3 regions of the Psychrobacillus sp. FSL H8-0483 genome follow, and region 2 is predicted to be linked to each of the others. Evidence: riboswitches for the same ligand, from Rfam matches in the RefSeq annotation. Region 2 holds a riboswitch; each other region holds the start of a gene.

Region 1 (8,231 bases), 610 kb from region 2:
TCGTTTCTAGTTGGTCTTATAAAAAACAGCAAGCAAAACAAGCACTTCAGCAAGAAAATTTTGAAGAATAAATTTTGCTTTTTATTCGTGTTATAATAAAATAGTAAACTACTCATGAACTCTCGCCACTTGACTTATATAGAAAACAACTTAGAGGAGGAACTTCCTATGCCAAACATCGGCGTACCAGGTTTAATCATTATCTTAATCATTGCTTTAATCGTTTTCGGACCATCTAAACTACCACAGTTAGGTAAAGCAGCTGGACAAACACTAAAAGAATTCAGAAATTCTACGAAAGATATTGTAGATGAAGTAGCAGATGAATTTAAATTAGATAATAAAGAAGCAGATTCTAAAAAGAAAATATAATGTCTTAAACCAGCTATTTTAAACAATAGCTGGTTTTTTTGTTTCTAAAACATGTTTGTTGACTAGAGAGTACTTATTGTCAAGGTCGTAACGGAGATGCAGTAGCAAAATGGATGTACGACTTTGCTACAAAACTCTGGTGAATAAATAGTAGTAGGGATGAAATTGATAAATGCTTATTTATTTTTTATGAGGCTGCGTATCTTGCCACGGTCATTCTGCAGAATTGGTTGATAATAACAAACTAGCAACTCCTTATTAATTAACTTTGTCAATCCATTGCATCTCTAAAATTTCAATTGCCTTCTATCTAAAAAATCCCTCCTTCCAATGGAAGGGGGGACCATAATTAAAAGTTCTTAAAGAATACTCGAATAACATCTGCACCACCTATAAAAGTACCTAGGGATCCAAATAAGTTGGTTAAAACTACTACTAGTAATACACGAGTCACTTTGTTTTTCCAAAAACCTTTAATAGTGAATACGTCTTCTGACAACGTTTCAAAATCTGCTATCGTCGGTCGTTTCATAAAGGCCTGTACTAGCCCTGATACCCAACCAGACGCCAAAATAGGATGTAAAGCCGTAATTGGTGCTGCGATGAAGGCTGACAAGATAGCTAGTGGATGACCTAATGCAACTGCTGCTCCAATCGCTGCCATCGTACCTGTCCATAAAATCCAACTAATTGCTTGGTCCAATCCTGCCGAGGGATTAGCGAAAAATGTAAATATCATTAATACAACAATTAACACAGGAAGAGACCAACCAATTATTTTCGGCACAATCGACTTTGGGGGTACAGCAGAAAGTTTTTCTAAATCTTGCTCTTTATGAATTTCTACTGTAATGCCTGGAACATGGGCTGCACCTAATACTGCCACTACCTTTTCTCCTGGTGCGTCTTTAATTTTTTGAGCCAAGTATTGATCGCGCTCATCAATTAAAGGTGTTTTTAGCTTTGGAAAGGATGCCGTAAATTCGGCAAGTACAGCATTCAATGTATCTTGTGTCTTCATCTTCTCTAGTTCTTCTTCCGAAATAGTATCTTTGCTGAAAATACTAAAGAAAACAGAAGTAAGTAATTGTGATTTACCTATCCAACCAAGATTATGCCAAATACGAGAGAACGTTACTTGGATATTTCGATCCGCTAGGACTATTTCTGCTCCAACCTCTTTCGCACTTGCAATCCCTTGAATCATTTCCTGTCCTGGCTTAATATCAAACTGTTTTGCCATTCGATTTTGGAACGAAGATATAGCTAGATTCATCAACAATAGGGTGGCTTTCTTTTCTTTAATTACTTTAAAGATGTCCGTCTCTTTCCACTTATTGTTATCCATTATAGACTGATATCTTTGTTCATCTAATTCTATACAAACCGAATCTGGATTTTCTCTTTCAATTACTTCTTTTACTTGGTCTGCACTTTGTCTGGAAACGTGAGCCGTTCCAATTAAAATAATTTCCTTGCCATCTAAATATATGCGAGTAATATTTTCTTCCGACATAAACTACTTCCTTCATAGAATGTATTTCTTTTACGTAATCCTATATTCATTGATTACTAAAAGACTGTCTATTGTTAATAATGAAGTACTTGACGATAAAATTCAATTAAGTTCTATTAAAAAACAACCAAAAATAGTGAAATTAAATAATTTCTTAGAAAACTAGAAATAGGTATATTTTTTCCTTCAGTAGAACTCTGTGACTTCGTGATCAATTATCAGAGAGGAGCGTCAACGTACCGCAATCGTACTTCGATTATTTTAGCAGATGAATCAACTACAAGCATTGATAAAAATGGGGTACAACCTATTTCTAAAGAAGTGCAGAACAGGAACATAGCTACCATTATAGTGACTCATGGTGAATGGAAGATGGTATACTAACATTAACAAATAAATCTTACAGAGGAGAATGACCAATGATTATTGTAACGAATCGCATTAAAACTAAATTAGGTTTTGCGGAAAGAATGGCACCAGCCTTTACAAAGCCAAGTCCTCTTCAAGAAATGGAAGGTTTTATTAAGGTAGAAGTAGCAATTACAGTAGGTCTTACGGAATATGATGAAATGAATGTGAATATGTATTGGGATAATGAAGAAAACTTCCAAGCGTGGAAAGACAGTGACATTTTTAAACAAGCTCATAAACGCCCAGAACCAGGTTCTGCTGAATCTGCAGAGGAGTCTCCAATCTTAGGAAGCCAATTAATTATTTCGAAAGTCGCTGCTTCCATTGAAGCGATCCCAGCTAAATAATTTAAATACACAAAAGTGGATGACTCGTTTTCTGAGCCATCCACTTTTTTATTGTTTTCGATTGATACGATAAATTCCTTTTTTATCTCGCAACGTACATCCATTCGTTTCAAAAATACGAATCATATGTTGGTTATTTTCATCGGTACTTCCCACATAAGATTTTGCTCCAAAACGCTTCATTATTTCTAATGAAAGTAAATGAAACACAGTTCCATAACCCTTTCCTCGCTGTTCTGGAACTACACCAAAATAAAAGAGTCTTCCTTCATCTCTTGTTCCCTCTTCTATATGCGGAATACTAATACCTAGAGCTTGTTTACCATTCGAAAATATATAACAATGCTCACGCCATTTAGGACCAAGTTCATTTACGAAGGACTCCATAATTTGGTCAATAGAAAATAGTTTATTTTTGTTGGCGGAACCACTTCTACAAGATTCATATAATTCTGCGAAGGCTGAATCACTTAAATGACTTTCTGAGAGTGCATCTACCTTAATTTCCATAGAAGGGTTAAATGTCTCCTCTAAATTTCTTGTATACTCTACAATAGAAGAAACTTTATTAAACCCACGTTTTAAGAGCCAGTCTTCGTTTTCTTCGTCCATTAATAAGGACAAGTACCCTACCTTTTCTGCATTCCATTCATCTAAAAGAGTTGTAAAAGCGATTAAGTAATCTTCGTTGTTCTTCTTGACACCTTTTACTTGATCAACAAGCCAGTACTCTCGGTCTTTTTTTATCAGACTAAAAAGATTCACCTAAGTATCTCCTCTTTTCCTGTATCCAATGCGTGAGATAATACGACCATCAAAATATTTTACGTTATCTTAACGTGCGTTTTAAAAATTCTCTCGTTCGTTCTTGCGTCGGATTATTAAAGATTTGGTTTGGGGGACCTTCTTCTGCAATTACGCCTTTATCCATAAATACCACACGATCTGAAACCTCTTTCGCAAACTCCATTTCATGTGTGACGATTAACATTGTAAGTCCTGATGCTGCTAGTTCTTTCATCACTTTTAGAACTTCTCCTACCATTTCTGGATCAAGTGCGGAAGTTGGTTCATCAAACAACATGACATCTGGTTCCATCGAGAGTGCTCGAGCAATCGCTACACGCTGTTTCTGACCACCAGATAATTGAGTTGGTCTCGCGTTCACGTATTGATCCATTCCAACTACTTTTAAATACTTTAATGCTATTTTTTCCGCTTCTTCTTTGGAACGTTTCAATACTTTTACTTGTCCCACGACACAATTACTTAGGACATTATGATTATTAAACAGGTTAAATTGCTGAAAAACCATCCCTAGCTTAGTTCGATAAGCATGAATATCGTGCATGTTATCTAGAATATTTTCTCCATTATAAATGATTTGACCACCACTTGGTTTTTCTAAAAGATTAACGCAACGAAGAAGAGTGGATTTACCAGATCCAGAGGAACCAATGATGCAAACAACTTCTCCTTTATTCACAGAGAAATCAATGTCTTTTAACACTTCATGATTACCAAAGGATTTGCTTAAATGTTGTATATCGATTACTTTTTCCATTTGTTTACCTCCTTCGCTATTAAATTCCCTCATTTTTTTGGGGAAGTGTTATTTGTGTAGGTTGACCAATCATACTGTAGTTAGTCGGACCTTCTAATTTTCTTTCAAAATATCGTAAAATTAATGTTACCGAAAAAGTCATGACGAAGTACAAAATACATGCAACAAAAAATGGTTCAAAATACGTAAAGTTTATTCCTGCAATTGTTTTTGTTTGGAAATATAGCTCCGTTACACCAATTACATTCAGTACGGATGTATCCTTAATATTAATAATAAATTGATTGCCGGTCGCTGGTAAAATATTTCGAATAACTTGTGGTAATACAACTTGTAGCATTGTTTGTAGATGATTCATACCAATTGCTTGAGCTGCTTCAAATTGCCCTTTTTCAATGGAAATTACACCACCACGAACAATTTCCGCCATGTAAGCACCTGTATTAATAGATACGATAACGATTGCTGCAACGGTTCGATCCATATCTATACCAAATGCTAAAGCAGACCCATAAAAAATGACCATCGCTTGCACGATCATTGGCGTTCCACGGAAAAACTCTATATATATGGAAAGAATAAAATTAACTATTTTCAAAAAAATTCGTTTTGCTTTTCTTTCAGGCACTGGTATTGTACGTATTACGCCTGCTATTAAACCGATAACAGCTCCTATTATCGTACCAATTATGGAGATTAAAAGTGTCATACCTGCTCCACGAAGGAACATTGGCCAGTTATTAACTATTATTGATAAAATCCACTCTAAGCTCATACTTTTCCTCCTTAAACATTAAAACCGACTGCAAATAGATGCAGCCGGTGTCGTGTCACTTCATCTTTATTCTGCCGCTGGTTGATTTTTAATAGCAGCATCCATAATCTCTTGTCTATCTTCCTCAGAGATTTTTGCTAAAATTTCATTTATTTTTTCAGTTAGATCGCTATTTTTCTTAAGTCCTACTGCAACCGCTGTTTCTTCCTCTGGCGCAACAAATCCATCTGTAAATTCAACCATTGCAAACTTATCATTGGCTGAAGAAGCACTAATTCCTTCTGGGCGTTCGGATACGTATCCATCAATCACACCTGATTCTAGAGCAACTCGCATTGCAGGGAAATTATCCGATGCAGGTTGTTTCTTTACGCCTTCAATTTGATCAATCACACCATAATGAGAAGTATTTAATTGTCCAGTTACCTTTGCACCACTAAAATCTTGGATAGAAGTAGCTCCTTCAAAAGGTCCACCTTTTTTTACTACCATTACAAAGTTAGATGTGTAGTAGTTCTCAGAGAAGTCGATTGTCTTTTTACGTTCTTCTGTCGGTGACATCCCGGCAATAATTGCATCAATCTTTCCGGAAGTTAATGATGGTACTAATCCGTCCCATTCTGTTTTTACAATTACTAATTCTTTTCCTAATCCATCTGCAATTCTTTTTGCAATTTCTACATCATATCCACCTGCATATTCTTTGTTGCCATCAATTTTCACGCCCCCGTTAGAGTCGTTTAATTGTGTCCAGTTAAAAGGTGCATAGCCTGCTTCTAAACCTACTGTAAATGTATTGTCCTTATCTGTAGCTGATGATGATCCACTGTTTTCTTTTTTGTCTGATCCACATGCTGCTAATACCAAAATTGCGGTAAGAAATATTGATAATAATAATAGTTTGTTTTTCATTTCTATTACTCTCCTTTTATTTTCAGTCTATGCGTATGAAATCTAAAAAAGGACAACTTGTACAAAAAAAGACCTGAGATGAACTCAGGTCGCAATATGTATAGTTGCCCTAAATCCTCTACTTTTCCCAAATGAGATAGCACACCATTATAAACCGGGAAGATTATAACGGCAGTCCTGCAGTTCTTAACTACAGACCCAGCAAGTAATACGGAGAAATATTACAAACTTCGGCGACATTCCCTTCTCTTTAGCATCATAGCTTCTCAAACTCCACTAAAGACTGTTAAATATCGCGCCTCTACCTCACCTATACTAAGTGAGGTCATATTCAATTATTGTTCATAGTTTACAATAACAATTTCTTTCTGTCAATCTATCTAGATTAAACACTTCTCTGACTGAGTATGATAAAGGACTCAATCCCTCAGCAAATCCATATATATAAAAGTACACTTCTTTTTTTAATGGATTAAGTTATTTCAAAGAATTCGGTTATGCCAGTGTATTATCGACTGATTAAATCCTGGTGATTTATTCTTAAAAATTGTTATTCGAAGGAGAACTGCGTTGAAAAAAATCTGGTTTTTAGGTTTTGGTTTTTTTAGCATAAGTTTAGGATGGTCATTGTATAACGGCTTTGTTCCATTCTTTCTAGATAATTATATTACAAGTACTGCATTAATTGGTTTTCTGATGACAATTGATAATTACTTTGCCCTTTTTTTACAGCCATATATCGGAAGCCGCAGTGATCGAACGAGTACACGTTTCGGTCGACGCATGCCCTATTTGCTTATTGGTCTCCCTTTTACCGCTTTATTCTATGGTCTTATTCCTTTTCATACTAGTTTACTTACGTTAATCATTTTTATGGTTTGTATGAATTTATCTATGGCCATTTTCCGTTCCCCAACAATATCCTTAATGCCAGATATTACCCCTGAACCAGAACGTACAAAAGCAAATGGAGTTATTAATTTCATGGGTGGGTGCGGCGGCATATTAGCGTTTAGTGCTGGTTCATTCTTATTCAGTATGGAAGAATCGTTACCATTCTTAGTGGTTTCAATTATTTTCTTAGTAGCTTTAGTAGTTGTTTTTAAAAATATTAAGGAAAGCCAAGATGCTATTCCTTTTCCCATCTCGACCACACCAAAAATCAACTATAAAGTAGAATTAAATACTCCTACTGTTTTCTTGTTAGCTGCAATCTTTTTTTGGTTTATGGCTATACAAGGAATGGAAGCTTTATTTACTTTATATGGAGTAAACGAGCTTGGATTATCCAAAGGTGCTTCTGCATTTTCATTAGCTTTTTTTTCATTAAGTTTTGTGCTTTCCGCCATACCAAGCGGGCTATTAGGTGCAAAGTTTGGAAAGAAAAAAGTAATATTAATTGGGATCATCGGTTTATTCTTCGTTTTCTTTCTATTAAATTGGGTAGAATCTGTCTTTTCGTTACGCGCAATTCTATTAGCTGGTGGAATGTTTTGGGCTTGTATAAATATCAATTCCTACCCTTATATTATTTCTCTTGGGAGTGAACACAGTTTTGGAACACGAACTGGCCTATATTATTTAGTTTCTTCATTAGCGGCCATCATTTCCCCACCGGCTCTCGGGTTTTTAATTGATTTATTTGGCTTTGGAATATTATTTAATGCTACTGCCGGGAGTATGCTTTTTGCATTAGTCTGCATGCTGAAGGTCAAAACTACCTCCACTTCCTCTGTATCCATTCTTCCACCCAATGTATAAATGATACAATAAAACCGGCCACCCAATGGATAGTAGCCGGTTTTTCATGTATTATTTGGTTTTATACTATTTCGTCTAAAGAAGCGTAGTAAGCTTCTTGTTTTTCTTTATCAAATCTACCTTCCCACTTAGACATTACAACTGTAGCCAATGCATTCCCTACTACATTTACTACGGTACGTGCCATATCAAGAAGTCTGTCAATACCAGCGATGAATGCAAGACCTTCAACTGGAATACCTACAGTTCCTAAAGTAGCTAATAGGACAACGAACGAAACTCCTGGTACCCCAGCAATTCCCTTAGAAGTCACCATTAATACCACAACTAAAGTAACTTGCTCCATAATACTTAAATCAATCCCATACATCTGTGCAATAAAAATTGCCGCAATAGCCTGGTAGAGTGTTGACCCATCCAGATTAAAAGAATAGCCAGTCGGGATAACAAAAGAAACAATGTCTTTTGGCGATCCAAATTTCTCCATCTTCTCCATTACTTTTGGCAATACAGTTTCTGAACTTGAAGTCGAGTATGCTAATAGTAATTCATCTTTTAATACTTTAATAAGAT
Region 2 (8,231 bases):
AGGTTTGAAGCTATTGGAACAGATATTGCGCCCGGATTCCGTATGTGCTCCACTCCTGCACGAACCATACTTGATACTGGCTCTGATACTGGTAACTTTTTCGGTGTAGCTATCTATGTGGATGGGGAAGAAATAGTATTAGTTAGTGAATTGGAAGCCGGCTGGTATCGATATATTAGTGAATGGCGTCTCCACAAAAATGGTACGATTCGCCCACGATTTGGATTTAGTGCAATAGCCAATTCGTGTACATGCAACCCTCATACTCACCACGTATATTGGAGATTTGATTTTGATATTCGGACTGCGGGTAACAACTTTGTACAAGAGATTAACGAACGGCCAAGTACTGGAACTTCGATTTTCCGAACTATGAATTACGAAATTAGAAGGTCCCGTGATTCTTTTCATAATAGACAATGGCTAATTTCTAACAAATCAACGGGTGAAGGATATACTTTGATCCCAGGTAAGAACGATGGTTCAGCAGATAGTTTTGGAGTTGGGGATGTATGGCTTCTTCGCTACCGTAGTACTGAGTTAGATGATGGACAGGGTTTCACAACAGATTTAAATAAAGCAAGAGCTAATTTAGACAAATTCATTAATAAGGAGAATATTAACGGACAGGATATAGTGGTTTGGTATGCAGCACATTTCAGACATGATGAAACAAGTGGAGAGGACGTTGCGCACATTCTTGGTCCAGAATTAAAACCTCGAAACTGGTAGTGATCGATAAATATCTGATAGTATTTAGCTAATTTAAAACTGGAAAAAGTAGGGCAGTTCAGCAATGACTGCCTTCTTTCAGAGGATGCTCTTGCTCCTTTACTCCTATACAATGGATAAGCTATTGTGCAGGAGTTAGGTGCGGATTTGTGTTTAAATAAAGCAAAAAAAAGTGCAGTCCAGTACCCATAAATTGAAGCAGGTGTAGAAATAATACATTGGTAAAGGGACCATCTCTCAGTCACTATATGACTTTAGGGACAGCCCCTTACTCCAACCATGCTATTGTTTCACAGAGTGTGTAAGTAACATAGATCAACACTAGTCATGCTGACTATCTTTTTTCACCTCATTCATTAAATACTCTACAAACAAATCATCCCTCACCAACCATGCTTCATAAGTTCTTTTAATAAATCGTTCGCCTTCATCAAAACTTGGAAAGGTTTGTTCCATTTCGGTTTTATTTTTTTCAATCATCCAGTCCTGATTGTTCTTTTGATAAAGAAGAAAAACGTTTTCACTTTTATTTTTATACAGAGAACCGAATGAAGAATGTTTTAAATTATATCGATTCCTTTTCGCATCTTCCTGTATTGGCTCCAAATGGAATGTTTCCACTATAAACTGCTGGTAAGCGTCTTTTGTTAAAGAACAACCTGATGCTTTCTGATGTCCCCCACCACCGAAATGTCCTGCAATTTCAGAAACATCGATATGATCATGAATGGTACGAAATGAGATTCTTTTTCCACCCATTATTAATATTGCGATGTAGTCCAGATGTGGATATTCTTTCCCTAGCTCATTTCCTAGCTCTGAATGATACGATTCTGCATGCACGATTCCAACGATATGGTCCCCTACTTCTGCTTGTACAATCTCTCTTTTTTTCCGACGAATATATCGTTCAATCTTGTCTTCTTCCATGTTCAGTATTTTCTTTTCGAATTCATCAAAATCAAAATGTTCACTTGAACGAAGTCTTTCCATCATCTTTTCTTCAAATTCTTCCATCGATACTAAAAAGAAGAGTGCGTTAAGTGAATGAGCTTGGTGGTTCTCGTTCTTCTCCCATTCCCATGTATCATACTGCCTAACTAACTCTACAAATTCTGTTATAGCATCTAATGGTTCCAACAGTTCATGTGTAACCAAATATTCATATAATAATGAGGTAGCAGACGTTAATTTACCTTCATTATCTTCCACTAAAACATATCCCCACTCATAATCATTCAAATGTAAAGCAGTTTTGTGGTGATCAAGTAGTTGGATTTTCCCTTTTGCATGATAAAAATCGTTGAGCCTTTTTTCATTTTCTTCATTCGGAGACAAATCAGTAATAAATAAAAACGTATCTGGAGGATCATGTTCCAAAAAGAATTCAATCTCTCGATTAAGAGACGATACCGAATTATATCGCACCTTCACTTGCTTACCGAAAGCAAGTTTTGCTAAAATGCCACATCCTACCCCATCTAAATCATTATGAGACAATAATTTATACATCATCTTCACCTCAAAAGTAGTATGGCTTTTATATGTCAAACTTATTGATAGTAACTGTTGCTTTATACTTAATCAATGGACAAAGTTAAGAGTAGCAAGCAAATCAATTGATTAAAAATCTAAATTTTAATCCTAAAATAAATTAATTTTAGATATTAACAGGTCAACTATTGCAATTCCATAAGAAAACAGGTACTATTTCTATAATTAAATAATCACTTATTTCAAGAACTTTTGAAGTAAGGATAGAGGCGCAAAGACCATCAGTACACAAATGGAGGATAATGAGATCCTAGGACAATTGTCGAAAGGGGAATTTGCCGAAGCGGAAAGAATCTCATTTTTCTTGAAGCTGGTTCTGTTGTTGAATAAACACTTAATTGTCATATAGGAAACTGTATGGAGGGCTATCTTACGCAAAGAAATAATTTATTGTTTCTAATGCAACAACGAGCCCTCGTTGTTGCTTTTTTGCGTTAATTTACTAACTGCCCTTCTCCCTCTGTTTTTAATAAAAAAATATAGGATGTGGAGAAGTAATGAATTTCGGACAAATTTTAACTGCTATGGTGACTCCTTTTGATGAACATGAGGAGATTGATTTCCAAGCTACAAGAAACTTAATCAATTATTTAATCGCTAATGGAACAGAAGGTTTAGTGGTTTCTGGTACAACAGGAGAGTCTCCAACGCTAACAGAAGAAGAAAAGGTCGAGTTATTCAAATTTACAGTGGAAGTAGTAAATGGAAGAATTCCGGTAATTGCTGGTACTGGATCGTACAACACAAAAGAATCAATGAAATTAACAAAACTTGCGGAAGATGCAGGTGTCGATGGCATTATGCTCGTTGCCCCATACTATAGCAAACCATCACAAGAAGGATTATATCAACACTTTAGGACAATTGCGGAGGTCACATCTTTACCGATTATGCTATATAATATTCCCGGACGCAGTGTTGTCAACATGTCAGTTGAAACAGTCATTCGTCTTTCCAAAATACCAAATATTGTATCCATTAAAGAAGCAAGCGGTAATTTAGATATAATGGCCGAAATTATTGATCATACACCGGAAGATTTTTCATTGTACAGCGGGGATGATGGTTTAACGATTCCAGTGTTATCAATAGGCGGAACAGGTGTCATCTCAGTAGCGTCCCATGTCATAGGGAATGAAATGCAAGCGATGATTAAAAATTTCAAAATTGGTAATATCCAAGAGGCAGCTAAGGAACATCGTAGACTACTACCAATAATGAAAGCACTATTTGCTGCTCCAAATCCAACGCCTGTAAAAGCAGCTTTAAATTTAAAAGGCGTCCCTGTCGGTGGTGTCCGCTTACCTATGGTTCCTTTAAACGATGAACAACTTAGCGCACTGCAGCAAGTACTAAATGTATAAGAGTAAAATTTAACAGTGCCTATACAAAAGATATGTTTTTACAAGAAGAGCGAATTCCAGATTGAATGGGAATTCGCTCTTCCATATTTATTCGAACTCCAACCAAGCAACTACCTCGCAATGAGCCTGGTGCTGAGTTATTAATTCTTATTCAAGAAAAAATACGTTATCCCGCCCTTATAGGAGTGGGAAACCTATACTGAAACACGTAAAACTATAACGTATTTTCCGTTTCAGCTTCCCATCGGTTAATTTCATCTCTTACGATCGGCGCAACTTCTGTTCCTAATAGCTCTATAGCTTTTAACACATCTTCATGTGGCATTGAACCGACTGGTACGTGGAGCATAAAACGTGTAATGCCAACATTTTTACGAAGGAAAATGATTTTTTCCGCTACTGTAGATACGTCACCTACGTACAAAGCACCTTCTAAACTACTCGCTTCATCAAAAGTTTTACGCGTATATGGTCCCCAACCGCGTTCTTTTGCTAAAACATTCATTACCTGCGCAGTAGGTGGGAAAAATTTCTCTTTTGCACTCACTGTTGTCTCGCCTACAAAGCCATGAGAATGAGAAGCTACCTTTAGCTTCGTAACGTCATGGCCAGCCTGTTTTGCTGCTCGTTTATATAGGTCAACGATGGGAGCAAACTGTAATGGGCTTCCACCAATAATCGCTAGAACAAGAGGTAGCCCGAGAACGCCTGCACGAACGGCAGATTGTGGTGTTCCACCGCTTGCAATCCAGACAGGGATCGGCTCCTGAACAGGACGAGGATAGATTCCTAAATTATTAATAGATGGGCGATGTTTTCCACTCCATGACACTTTTTCTGATTCTCTAATTTTCAATAATAAATCCAATTTCTCATCGAATAACTCATTATAATCTTGTAAGTCATAACCAAATAGAGGGAATGATTCAATAAACGAACCTCTACCTGCCATGATTTCTGCACGTCCATTTGAAATGGCATCAACTGTTGAAAACTCTTGGTATAAACGTACTGGATCGTCGGATGATAATACAGAAACGGCACTAGTCAACTTAATTTGTTTCGTTTGTGATGCAGCTGCAGCAAGCAATACTGCTGGCGCAGAACATGCAAAATCTTCGCGATGATGTTCTCCTACACCAAAGACATCCAATCCTACCTTATCCGCTAACACAATCTCCTCCACAACTTCACGTATACGTTCCGCGTGGCTTATCACTTTACCAGTTTGAACATCTGGCGTTGTTTCTACAAACGTCGTTATACCAATTTCCATCATAATTGCCTCCTCATTTACATAAGCTCTGGATTTATCTAAACATAGTTAAATCATACATTTTTAATAAATGATTCTCAATATCCGTGATTTTATTGCTACAAGGATAATCGAAAAATAAAAAGCCTCTTTCCGAAGAAAGAGGCTTTTTAAAATAAACTTAGCTATTATCTCTGGTAAACAATCATGTTGTTACCTGCCGAAAACCCGCTCGCTTAAGAAAGTCCTACCATACGTGTGTAATGAGCGCATGGTTCTGTTTTTATATTACCTTGATCGTTTCTTCTCCGATTTCAGCTTCTCTTCCAAACAGTCTTGCATAGACACCACTGCTACTTTCAAGCAAATCCTTATGTTCTCCTTCTTCGACTATAGCTCCATTTTCAAGGACAATGATCTTATCTGCTGATAGAACAGTGGAGAGACGGTGAGAAATAATTAAGATTGTTTGTTTTTTTGCTGTTTTTAAAACAACCTCATTAATCTTTGTTTCTGTAATCGGATCGAGAGCTGAACTTGCTTCATCGAGGATGAGGATTGGAGCATCTTTTAAGATGGCCCTTGCCAACGATAATCGCTGCTTCTGTCCTCCTGAAAGAAGCCCACCTCTTTCTCCTACCCTTGTATTCAGTCCTTCTGGAAGAGATTTAATCAAATCATCCAAACCACTATCATGCAAAGCCTTAAGTAATTCATCATCCGTAGCATTCTGCTTTCCAATTCTCAAATTATCAGCTAATGAACCACTACGCATTTGGACATCCTGGGTCACAATCGCAATTTGTGATCGGAGCCAAGCTGTATCCCATTCGGTAATGTCCCTGTTATCCAATTCAATCAGGCCCTTTTGGTTATCATATAATCTAAAAAGTAGGTCCACAATCGTTGATTTTCCCGAACCACTTGGTCCGACCAAGGCCACTTTTTCACCCGCGTGAATGTCAAATGAAACGCCTAACAACACATTTTCTTGTTTTCCTGGGTAAGCAAACGTTACGTCTTTCAATCTAATATTACCGCTTGCCCTTTCACCACGAATGCCCTCTTGAATTTCTGCTTCCGCTGGCTGTTGCGAAAGAAGAATGTCCGAACGATCTAGTGCAGGTCCCGTTCTTCTAACAGAAAGCCAGTTACGCAGCAATCTTTGCATTTCATTGGCGGCAATCGTTACTAATCCCCCCGCTGTAAGCATTTGACCACTTGTCAAACCATCGTTCCAAATTAATAGCGTACTAATTAAATAGACAAGACCTAAGGCAAATCCGTTATAGCATGCAATAATTACTACAGATTGCATTCTTGCTTTCAGTTCCCTAATAGAATGCTTAACAAATGTGTCCCTGATGGCAATCACGCTCTCTACCTCATTGTCGGAAACACCCATAACCCGTGACAAATGGATTCCAGTAACTGACTCTCTCAGCCTTTCAAGATATCGAGAGGCCTCTTCTCTCGCATTAGCGGAAGCTGCCCTCGTCCTAGCTCCCACATAATTGGAGCTCCAATAGAAGATAACACCTAGAATAACACTGGTAATCATCAAATAAGGATGGATCCAAAACAATACGAGACTATAAATAATGACTCCCTGGACGCTTGCCATAAAGGTTGATCCTTCCCAAGCGAGAAAATTGTGGAGAGTATCAGGGTCATCCGAAACTCTTGCTAGCAGTTCCCCTGACGAATTGTTATGGTAAAAGGAGAAAGGCAACACTTGCAAATGACTGAAAAGACGGAGCTTTTGCCAATTGGTGACTGACTTTGCGGTGTAATGGCAAAAATATTCGTCGATGACCATCATGACTAAATCAAAAACGGCTGAAAAGACCAATAGCCACATTAACCCCCAAAGCCAGGGACTGCTTTCATTCGGGATGATTGTATCTATAAGCCAACTAAGGGCCAATGTCGGGATTAGTGCAGAAAAGATCTGGCTGATGGCAATTACGACCGAGTCGGCAATCACCCACTTTTTATACGGCATTAAAAATGCCAGAACCCTTTTCCCATCACCTGTTTTCTTTTGTTGGGAGACAGTGTTTATGCTCATCCAATCAGCTCCTTCTCCAACTCTCTATATTGGGATCTGTATAATTCATAATACTGACTCCTTAGTGCAAGCAGTTCTTCATGAGTCCCCTGTTCAGCTACCACTCCCTGATCTAAGAGGAGAATTTTATCCGCGTTCCTGACCGTAACAAGCCGATGGGCAATGGTGATTGTCGTTCTTCCCGGAATTAATTGTTCAAGAGCTTCCTGAACTTTCTCTTCTGTCTCCCCATCCAAGGAAGAAGTAGCTTCATCAAAAATCAAGATTGGCGGTTGGCGTAAAATAGCCCTAGCAAGCGCTACCCTTTGCCTTTGTCCCCCGGAGAGCTTTAATCCCCGTTCGCCAACTACTGTTTCATACCTATCTTCCAGTGATTCAATTAATTCTTTTAAACCAGCTGCTTCGACAGCTTGCTCCAACTCTTCCATGGTTGCATTGGGTTTTCCATATAAAAGATTATTGCGGAGTGTACTATTTAATAGAAAGGTTTCCTGAGATACAACTCCTACCTGTTGTCTGAAGCTGTTCCTATTGAATGAGAAAAGGTTCTTTCCATCTATTAGGACCGAGCCACTCTCCGGTTCATACAATCCTAGTAAAATTTGTACAAGTGTGCTTTTCCCGCCTCCGCTTGTACCAACAATTCCTATGTGGTTCCCTGGCTCCAAGGAAAGCGAAACTCCTTTTAGTATTTGTTTTTCGCTAGAAGGATACGTAAACCAGATATTTTCCAATTCTATTTTTCCTTCTACCAATCCAAAGGAAGGCAAATTTTTTTCATGTTCTTCTGGTAAATCAAAATATTCATAGATTCTCTGTAATGCCGGAATCGCCTGTTGGATGGTCAGAGCATTTTCAGCAAGTGATCGGACAGGCAAAAACATGATTGGAATAAAACTGAGGCAAGCCACCAGTGTCCCAATTGTAATATTTTCTTCCCAGACAGCAAATCCTCCAATCAACATGACAACGCCAGGAGTAGCTATATTGAACAAATTTCCAAGACGCCAATTGACTTTTCCAATCAGTGCCGCACGAATAGAGAAGGTTTTCCAGTCTGACATTTTTTTTTGCTGTGTCTCCACTTCTTCCTTTTGTGTTTGAAATGTCCTGACTAATCGGTTGCTTTCAATGCTTTCTTGTAAATGTTGATACATATCCGCGCTCATGTCTCTTTGGACGGCGCTCATTTTCCTCATGGTTTTGCCCAATTTAAATGAAGGGAAAATATAAATGGCGAAAACAACAAACATAA
Region 3 (8,231 bases), 410 kb from region 2:
TTGAATTTTGTATAAGCAACCTTGCAAATGGTTCTCAAGAAGCTTTTGAAATTTTAGAACAAGATCCGAATTTAGATGTACTTGAATATGGCTGTTTAAGCTATTGTTCCTTGTGCTCTGAAACTTTATTCGCCATTGTGAATGGCGATGTGGTGGAAGGCGAATCTTCAGCTGATCTTGTAGCTAAAATATATGCATATATTGAAGAAAATCCATTATTTTAAATGCTCTGTTCATCTATATGGTATAATCCGCTTACTTTCCGCGGGCGAGCAAACTCGGCTACACCTGTGGGGTCTTGTCTGGCTCGATTCAAGCAAGAGTCTGCACGAATTCTACCCAACATTGCATGCTAAAAAACAACAGTAAAACATAACAGCGTCATTTTAAAAAGACTGCAAGCAATAGCTGCTGCAGTCTTTTTATTTTGTCCACTCCAATAACGATTGTAGGAAATACGTTGGCTGTTCTCTCTGCAATTGCACTTCTTCTGTACGATTTACACCACTATTCACATGTGCTGTATGAATACCCATACGGATGCCCGTCAATATATCTGTTTGATAATTGTCTCCAATCATAATCATTTCTTCTTTTTTAAATCCATACTTCTTTTGTATAAGCTCTAACATGTAAGGCTGAGGTTTCCCCATAAATATTGGCTCTACACCAGTGGAATGCTCTACTAACTTTGTAAAAGCACCATTTCCAGGAACAAGTCCTCTTTCGTTTGGAAATGCATGATCACTATTGGTAGAAATAAAGGTTGCTCCCGCACGAACCGAAAGACAAGCAGTTGCAAGCTTTTCGTAGTTAATGGCGCGATCAATCCCCATAACAACCACATCACCAATATCTTCCGTAATGACTATTTGTTTAGAATCAAGCGCATCTTGTAAACCACTTTCTCCAATCATAAATACTGACTTTCCATGATAGTATTCATCCATATAATTCGCTGCCGCAATCGAAGAAGAAATAATATGATCTTGATCCGTATGTACATCCATTATCGCTAGCTTTTCTTGCAGTTTTTTTTGGGTCATGGAAGAATTATTCGTCACAAAAAAAGGCTCCACCCCTTTACTTTGCAAATACTGCACAAAATCCACTGCTTCTTTTATTGGCGTTTTACCTCTATACACAGTTCCATCCAGGTCTAGACAGTAAGCCTTATAGCTTAACATTCGAATCCTCCGGTAGAAAAGCAGAAACTGGACCAAGTTCATTTACCAAATAGCTTTCTACTTTTTCAGGAAATTGTTTTAAATACACTAAGTTGGATACAAGTATATGTTCTAATTTTTTATGATCAACGGAATAAAAACTACGCACAAGTTCTTTTCGAAATTCGATCACTTCTTTGATAGGAGCATCCATTTCAGGGGTAATCACATTCTCATCAGTTAAAATGTCGATAATATCATCGTAGCCACCAGGATCCCTCATGATAAAACCATCAATCATCGAATTCCCTACATCAATAATCGATTCAATCATATTTTGGCCAACTCGTTCGAACGCTAATTTTGATAATTCATCTTTATGCCAATCTGTTTTTTGGTCTATTAATACAAGCAATTCTTTCATATGTGCTAAAGTCATTGCAATTTTTTTTCGATCCACAAAATACATTGAAAAGCCTCCTAATTCTTCTTCAGTTGATATATACCTCTATTCTATAGTACCATAATTCATAGGTAGGAAGGAGTGTTGCCGGGTGGAACGATTTTTTTTATACGATGATGTAGAAGATACGAAAACAAGATTTGTTGGATTTACAGGAGATTCTCAACGATATGATTTAGCAATTTTACAAAGCTCTCGTTTTTTTGGGAAAGTGCTTGTTATGGATATTCAATATGGTCGAGCAGCCATTTTAGGTTCAGACGATTTAGAAGAACCAGGCTATCTCGAACATGTATATAATAGAACAGAAGAAGAAGCAGAAGAACTAAGAGACTACTTAAGAGAATTACTCAGCTAAGATTAGTAACAAATGGTAAACACTTGTCACTCGAGCTAAACTAAAAAACCCTTGAGCTATGATCACGAATGATCTTGCTCAAGGGTTTCATTAATTTCTAGTGGAGCCATTTTTGGGGCAACTCCTGTTTTTTTGAGAATAAAATAAGCACAACCAAAATTACAATACTCATACAAATAATCTTTCATGGTACTTATTTTCGTATCAAATGTTGCTTTATGATTACGATCCTCGAAAAATCCTTTTAAACGAAGCTGTCCATATCCCCAGTCACCCATAATATAGTCATACTTCGATAAGATTTCGCTATACCGATCCAAAAAAGCATCTTCTTTAAATGCATCTCGGTAATCTTCTAATACTTCATAAGTAAAACCTTCCACAACTATCATTTAATCACCACCCATTAGATATTTTGAGTAGTTAGTAGTTCTTCACCTTGTGCTTGTCTTTGTTTCGCAGCAGCATTCACTTGTTCATCCGCGTGATAACTACTTCTTACTAGAGGACCAGCTTCACAATGCGAGAATCCTTTACTCATTGCAATCTTACGTAACTCACCAAACTCAGCAGGTGAGTAATATTTTAGAACAGGTAAATGCTTTTTAGTTGGTTGTAAATACTGACCAATTGTCATGATGTCCACGTTATTTGCACGTAAATCATCCATAACTTCTAGAATTTCTTCATGCGTTTCCCCTAAACCTAACATTAGTGATGATTTAGTTGGAATACTTGGTTGCATTTCTTTTGCGCGACGAAGTAATTCAAGCGAACGGTCATATTTTGCTCTTGCACGAACTCTCGGAGTTAAACGACGAACGGTTTCAATATTGTGATTTAGAATATCCGGTTTGGCATCCATAATATTTTGGATGTTTTGCTCGATTCCACCCATATCCGAAGGTAAAACTTCAATTGTTGTGAATGGATTTTTACGACGGATTGCACGAATTGTTTCTGCAAATACTTCCGAGCCACCATCTTTTAAATCATCACGAGCTACCGCCGTAACAACTACATGTTTTAAATTCATAATAACTACTGAATCTGCAACACGTTCTGGTTCTGCTAAATCTAGCTCAGTTGGAAGCCCAGTTTTCACTGCACAAAAACGACATGCACGTGTACAAACTGCTCCTAAGATCATAAATGTTGCTGTTCTTCGCGAACCCCAACATTCATGGATATTTGGACATCTCGCTTCTTCACATACTGTATGTAAATTATTTTCACGCATTAATTTTTTTAGACCCTTGTATTCTTCATTTGTATTTAATTTTATTTTTAACCAATCAGGCTTACGCTCATGCTCAGTTTTTGTTGGTTTGCACGATGTCACTACTCTCGACCCCATTCCAAATAAACTAACTTTACTGTTGTCAATGTAACATATTATGAGAATTCAAACAACCTTCTGAAACTATATTTACCTAGTATAAACAAGTAATCAGCGGTTTCTAAGTAACATGTATTAATTGGCTTTTTTACCTCTAATACTCCAAGCAGTAAATAATAGTACAATCATGACTATAACTGATATAAAACCAATCATTACAGACCCTGTCAATCCTAAAACTAAATAGCCAACGCCAGCAATTACGGCGCAAATAATGGCGTATGGTAATTGTGTTATAACGTGGTCAATGACATTTACCCCTGCTCCAGTTGCTGACATAATCGTAGTATCTGAAATAGGAGAGCAATGGTCTCCAAAAACTGCTCCAGCCAATACAGCTGCAAGAACTGGCAATAATAATTCGGGTTCTATGGCCATTATAATACTTGCTCCAATTGGTAATAAAATCCCGAAAGACCCCCATGACGAACCTGTTGCAAATGCCATAAACGCTGTTAAGACAAATAATAGGAAAGGAATGACCCCAACTGGGATATTGTTTTCCGTTACCAACGTAGCTAAAAACGCACCTGTTTCTAATTCATTGATTAAAAATGACAATGCCCACGCAAATACGAGTATAAAGATTGCTGGTAGCATAGAGTTAACACCTGTGACTAGAGCTTTCCATACATTGCTAATGTTAGCACCCGGATTTGTTTTAAATTGACGTAAATACAATAATACAGCTAAAGTACTTGCTGTTAATCCTCCGATAAGTAGAGAAAATGGAACATTCATATTTTCAAAAATCACCAGTAGATTAAATTCTCTTCCAGACAGGTTGTAGCCTGTCCAAAACATGGCTAATAGTGTTACAACAACTAATGAAATGATAGGCAGTACTAGGTCAATTACTTTACCATATTTATTTTCCGGGAAATCCCCTTGAAGATCCCCTGGATTTGTTTTCTCCAAGTCGAATAGTTGACCTGTTTCTATCGCTCTTTTTTCATGTTTTTTCATCTCTAATATATCAAAGTCTGTCCATGCAATAAAAAATACCATGGATAGAGTTGCAATTACATAAAAATTCATTGGCGCCATTAACATAAATGCCTGTAAGGGTGTATACTCAGTTATTGCGTGTGTCGTAAAAATAACCCCTAGCTGTGAAATTAAAAAAGCGCCCCAGCTGGAAACTGGTGATACCACGCAAACTGGTGCAGAAGTAGAATCGATAAAATAAGCCAGCTTTGCACGTGATACTTTATGTGAATCAGTAATAGGTCTTGCAATTTGTCCAACTGCTAGTGCATTAAAATAATCATCTACAAATATGATGATTCCTAAAAATACAGTAAGTAGCTTTGAACCACGTCTTGTCTGAATTCTTTTTACCGCCCACGCAGCAAATGCCTCACTCCCACCAGACAAACTAACAAATGCTGTCACAACGCCTAATAACAATATAAAGAGTAATATATAAATATTATGCGTATTTAACCCTTCATCCCAAAAAGAAGTTTTAAAAGATTCCCATAAGAGTATGAACGAATCTACAGGAGCAAAACTCTCTACAAGAAACGCAGCGGAAACAATCCCAACTCCTAATGATAATAAAACCCTTTTTGTGACTAAAACCATAATAATTGCTAATAATGGTGGTACTAAAGAAAAAATTGTATTCTCCAAAACCTGCTCCTCCTCAAAATAAAAAAAGCCACCCTAATTATTATAGGTTGGCTTCTACTATTGAATTTAAGTATTAAAACTTTTATCCATATTTTTGTAGCTCCCCATTTATATGAATCATATAAATGACAGTGTTATTTTTATTCAAAATAACCCCAACTAAATATCGTTTGACCAACCATATCTAATTTCGGCAAAACTTCCTTTCGTATACGATCCTCGGTGTCACCCTACCGTATAGTACTTTTAAGCTCTGCAGCCTCTACCTATTTTATTCATTTACATTATAGTATCAGTAATTTCTATGCATCTTAATATTTTTTATTTTTCTGGCAACGGTAAGGGTACTTCTACAGATGGAGAATTCCCTTCACCTTTCGTATAAATATACGGTACTTGCCCTTGCACTAATCCCATTGCAACCGGAATATTTTGCTCTACGACACTCATTTTGCTTGCCAATGGAACGATAATTTGGACATTTACTTTTATATGGATACTGACCTCTACATACGCATTATTAATACCAAATTCCTGAATGGTTGGCACTACATTTGATTGGACATTTCCGATTACATGAAACCTTATCGGAATTTTAGGACCTAAGTTACCAATGAGTGGAATATTCGTCGCCTGCCCCATCGGCACGAAAAATACAACTCCCCCTTGATCCTCCATCGTTTGCTTGTCATATTCGATGTCATCTAAATAAGGCAAACTCGATAAATTTCCTTGCTCGGCTTGCTCTAAATGCGATTGTACTAAACTATTTGTATCGGATAGAACACGATTAATGATCTCTGTATTAAATTTCGTTGTGACCATATTTGCACTATCGGATGGCACTTCTTCAATAATATCGTTTACGTCTAATACGTTAGCCGTTCTCGAATTAATGGCTTTACTAATAACCATGGACGCTATTTTATTCGTTTGGACTTCCGCATAGCGAAGATATGTTGGAGTTAGTTGTACATTCACATAATAAAAAACTCCCGCAACCGATAGGATGAAGCATGCAAGAAAAATCGCTAATTTTCGCTGAGTTGTTAATATGGAGAAACGCTTCTTTTTTCGATAGAACAACAAAAAATCCCCCTAGTTACAATATGTAAACGGAGAGATTTTCATGACAAATATATACGTTCTTCTATTTTTCCATACCATTTTACAACATCACGAATCATCTCTGGCATAAAATATTGCTTATTCGCAAACTTTAACGTAGGAAAGAAATAGCCAAATGTAAACATATCCAGCGTAGCTAGCGTATATATGTTATCGAGATTCAACAATTCATCCTTAATAAAAAGGTCACCGAATTCATTTTCTACAAGTTGTTCATACAGCATGGAACCTAAATATTTCCCACGGAAACCAAGCCCTTTCACTTCTAGACTCGGCCATTTATCATTTTTAGAGGTCTCTATTATTTCTAGTAACTCTGATCCGGTCAATGTAATCACACACGGATTAATAGGATGTGGTAGACAACCATGTAAATCACTAGCCGAAATAGGACCTTTAGGTAAATCCGTTAAAAAGATACCTGCGGGAAACATAGCACAGTCAGCATTAGTAAAAGCAATTAACGCCTTTCCAAAAAAACTAGATAAGTCAGAACCACTAAACCATTCCTTTGCTAATAGAGAGCGATTTTCGAATACAATAGAGGAAAGATTCTGATTCCCTATTTGCTCCCATTTTTCTAACTGAAGTTCTGCCTCTTTAGGAACCGGTAAATTATCCGTAGGATACAAGGTCGCTTGCCTAGATACAATTTTTTTACTTTCTAGGTCATATTCTATCGTCACATGCCCCACGTACATACCAAATTTGCCCGTAGCAGCTTGTAATGTATTCCCTATTACTTTCCCTTCCTCAAATATATGATGAGTATGAGAACCTAAAATAAGATCTATTTCAGGTATTTCTACGGACATTGTTTCATCCAGAGAAATGCCTAAATGGGACATACAAATTAGAATATCTACGCTAGTTCCGATTTCCTTACAAACTTCCTTCAAGCGATCCATTGGATTTTGGATTGACCAACCTAATTTTTCATAATACTCCCCAAAATCAGCAGTTGCAGCGACAAGACCAATTTTAATTCCTGAGGGGGTGGTATGAATTTTATACGGAAGTACCCAAGAGGGAATATTTCCTTTTAAGTCAGTAAAATTAGACACGATGACTTCAAATTTAGCCTCGGCATATAAAGTGTCCAGCTCCTCATGACTCAGCGTTATACCTTCATTGTTACCAATCGTTATGTAATCGTATTCCGCATCATTTAGTAGTTGGACATTCCCTTTTCCAAGAGTGCCTTCAGTATAAATATTCGATCTATCTATATGGTCCCCGATATCTAGCGTAAGATAGGAATCAGTTGGTCCGTGATTTTTTCGGCGTTCTGAGAGAAACTGATGAATAGTAGGCCAGTTTTCTAAATGACTATGCAAATCATTCGTATGATAAATATGTATTGTCTCTCTCATTCTCCACCCACCTCTTTATTTAAATATATTCACAAAAGCCTACAGTAGACGTTGGGACGTATTACGGAATAAAGTTATAATAATCCATCGATAATAGAGCGAATACCAAGTAATAGCAGTACGATACGAAGTGCCAAAACAAGTGTTTCTGAGTTTAACTTTTTGTTTAATCTTGCTCCAATTTTTGCTCCAATATAAGCAGCTGGAATAACTGGAATTGTGTATAACCAAGGTACATTTCCTAACGAAATATGCGTTATTGAATTGACGATCGACGAAAGGAACACCATGAACATTGACGTCCCAATTGCTACGTGTGGTGGAAATAGGAATAATAAAATCATTGCTGGTACGATAATCGAACCTCCACCAATACCAAATAACCCGGATGCAAAACCAACTGCAAACGTTAATATAAGTGCAAACCAAATAGGATACCCATATACATATGTACTATTCTCATCTTTGAATGTTCTTTTCTTGCCATTCTCGACAAACCAATGGACTGGCTTCAAATAATTACGAACAAGCAATAGCATAGATAAGACCACAAGTAAAATACCAAAGTACAAATTAAAGGAAGGTAAGTCTAATCCTTTATTCACCCAAGCACCCAAAATTGTTCCAGGTATACTTCCAATAAAGAAAATACCTCCACTTTTGAAATCGACTGTTTTCGTTTTCATATAAGAAAGGGTAGATGAGAGTC

Evidence for each region. A riboswitch is a leader RNA that binds a small molecule or an ion and turns the genes downstream of it on or off. The one in region 2 is predicted to bind lysine.
Region 1: another riboswitch for lysine. It lies ahead of MHB48_RS20080 (transporter substrate-binding domain-containing protein); the one in region 2 lies ahead of dapA (4-hydroxy-tetrahydrodipicolinate synthase).
Region 3: another riboswitch for lysine. It lies ahead of MHB48_RS14755 (Na+/H+ antiporter NhaC family protein); the one in region 2 lies ahead of dapA (4-hydroxy-tetrahydrodipicolinate synthase).

The regions. Positions count from the first base shown of each region.
Region 1 covers NZ_CP152052.1:4,073,581-4,081,811, forward strand. Annotated here, with positions in the region: gene tatC (twin-arginine translocase subunit TatC) at 1-71, shown strand, start outside; gene tatA (twin-arginine translocase TatA/TatE family subunit) at 169-372, shown strand; gene MHB48_RS20055 (TraB/GumN family protein) at 722-1,888, opposite strand; gene MHB48_RS20060 (heme oxygenase) at 2,308-2,646, shown strand; gene MHB48_RS20065 (GNAT family N-acetyltransferase) at 2,695-3,411, opposite strand; gene MHB48_RS20070 (amino acid ABC transporter ATP-binding protein) at 3,476-4,210, opposite strand; gene MHB48_RS20075 (amino acid ABC transporter permease) at 4,230-4,985, opposite strand; gene MHB48_RS20080 (transporter substrate-binding domain-containing protein) at 5,052-5,897, opposite strand; lysine riboswitch at 6,027-6,209, opposite strand; gene MHB48_RS20085 (SLC45 family MFS transporter) at 6,468-7,658, shown strand; gene MHB48_RS20090 (cation:dicarboxylase symporter family transporter) at 7,720-8,231, opposite strand, start outside.
Region 2 covers NZ_CP152052.1:3,466,517-3,474,747, forward strand. Annotated here, with positions in the region: gene MHB48_RS16940 (hypothetical protein) at 1-732, shown strand, start outside; gene MHB48_RS16945 (oligoribonuclease) at 1,054-2,244, opposite strand; lysine riboswitch at 2,483-2,662, shown strand; gene dapA (4-hydroxy-tetrahydrodipicolinate synthase) at 2,784-3,650, shown strand; gene MHB48_RS16955 (LLM class flavin-dependent oxidoreductase) at 3,865-4,926, opposite strand; gene MHB48_RS16960 (ABC transporter ATP-binding protein) at 5,189-6,976, opposite strand; gene MHB48_RS16965 (ABC transporter ATP-binding protein) at 6,973-8,231, opposite strand, start outside.
Region 3 covers NZ_CP152052.1:3,051,576-3,059,806, forward strand. Annotated here, with positions in the region: gene MHB48_RS14725 (YuzB family protein) at 1-224, shown strand, start outside; gene MHB48_RS14730 (TIGR01457 family HAD-type hydrolase) at 423-1,187, opposite strand; gene MHB48_RS14735 (DUF86 domain-containing protein) at 1,174-1,635, opposite strand; gene MHB48_RS14740 (DUF3055 domain-containing protein) at 1,721-1,987, shown strand; gene MHB48_RS14745 (YutD family protein) at 2,050-2,379, opposite strand; gene lipA (lipoyl synthase) at 2,394-3,329, opposite strand; gene MHB48_RS14755 (Na+/H+ antiporter NhaC family protein) at 3,462-5,021, opposite strand; lysine riboswitch at 5,111-5,294, opposite strand; gene yunB (sporulation protein YunB) at 5,343-6,077, opposite strand; gene MHB48_RS14765 (bifunctional UDP-sugar hydrolase/5'-nucleotidase) at 6,149-7,522, opposite strand; gene MHB48_RS14770 (sulfite exporter TauE/SafE family protein) at 7,597-8,231, opposite strand, start outside.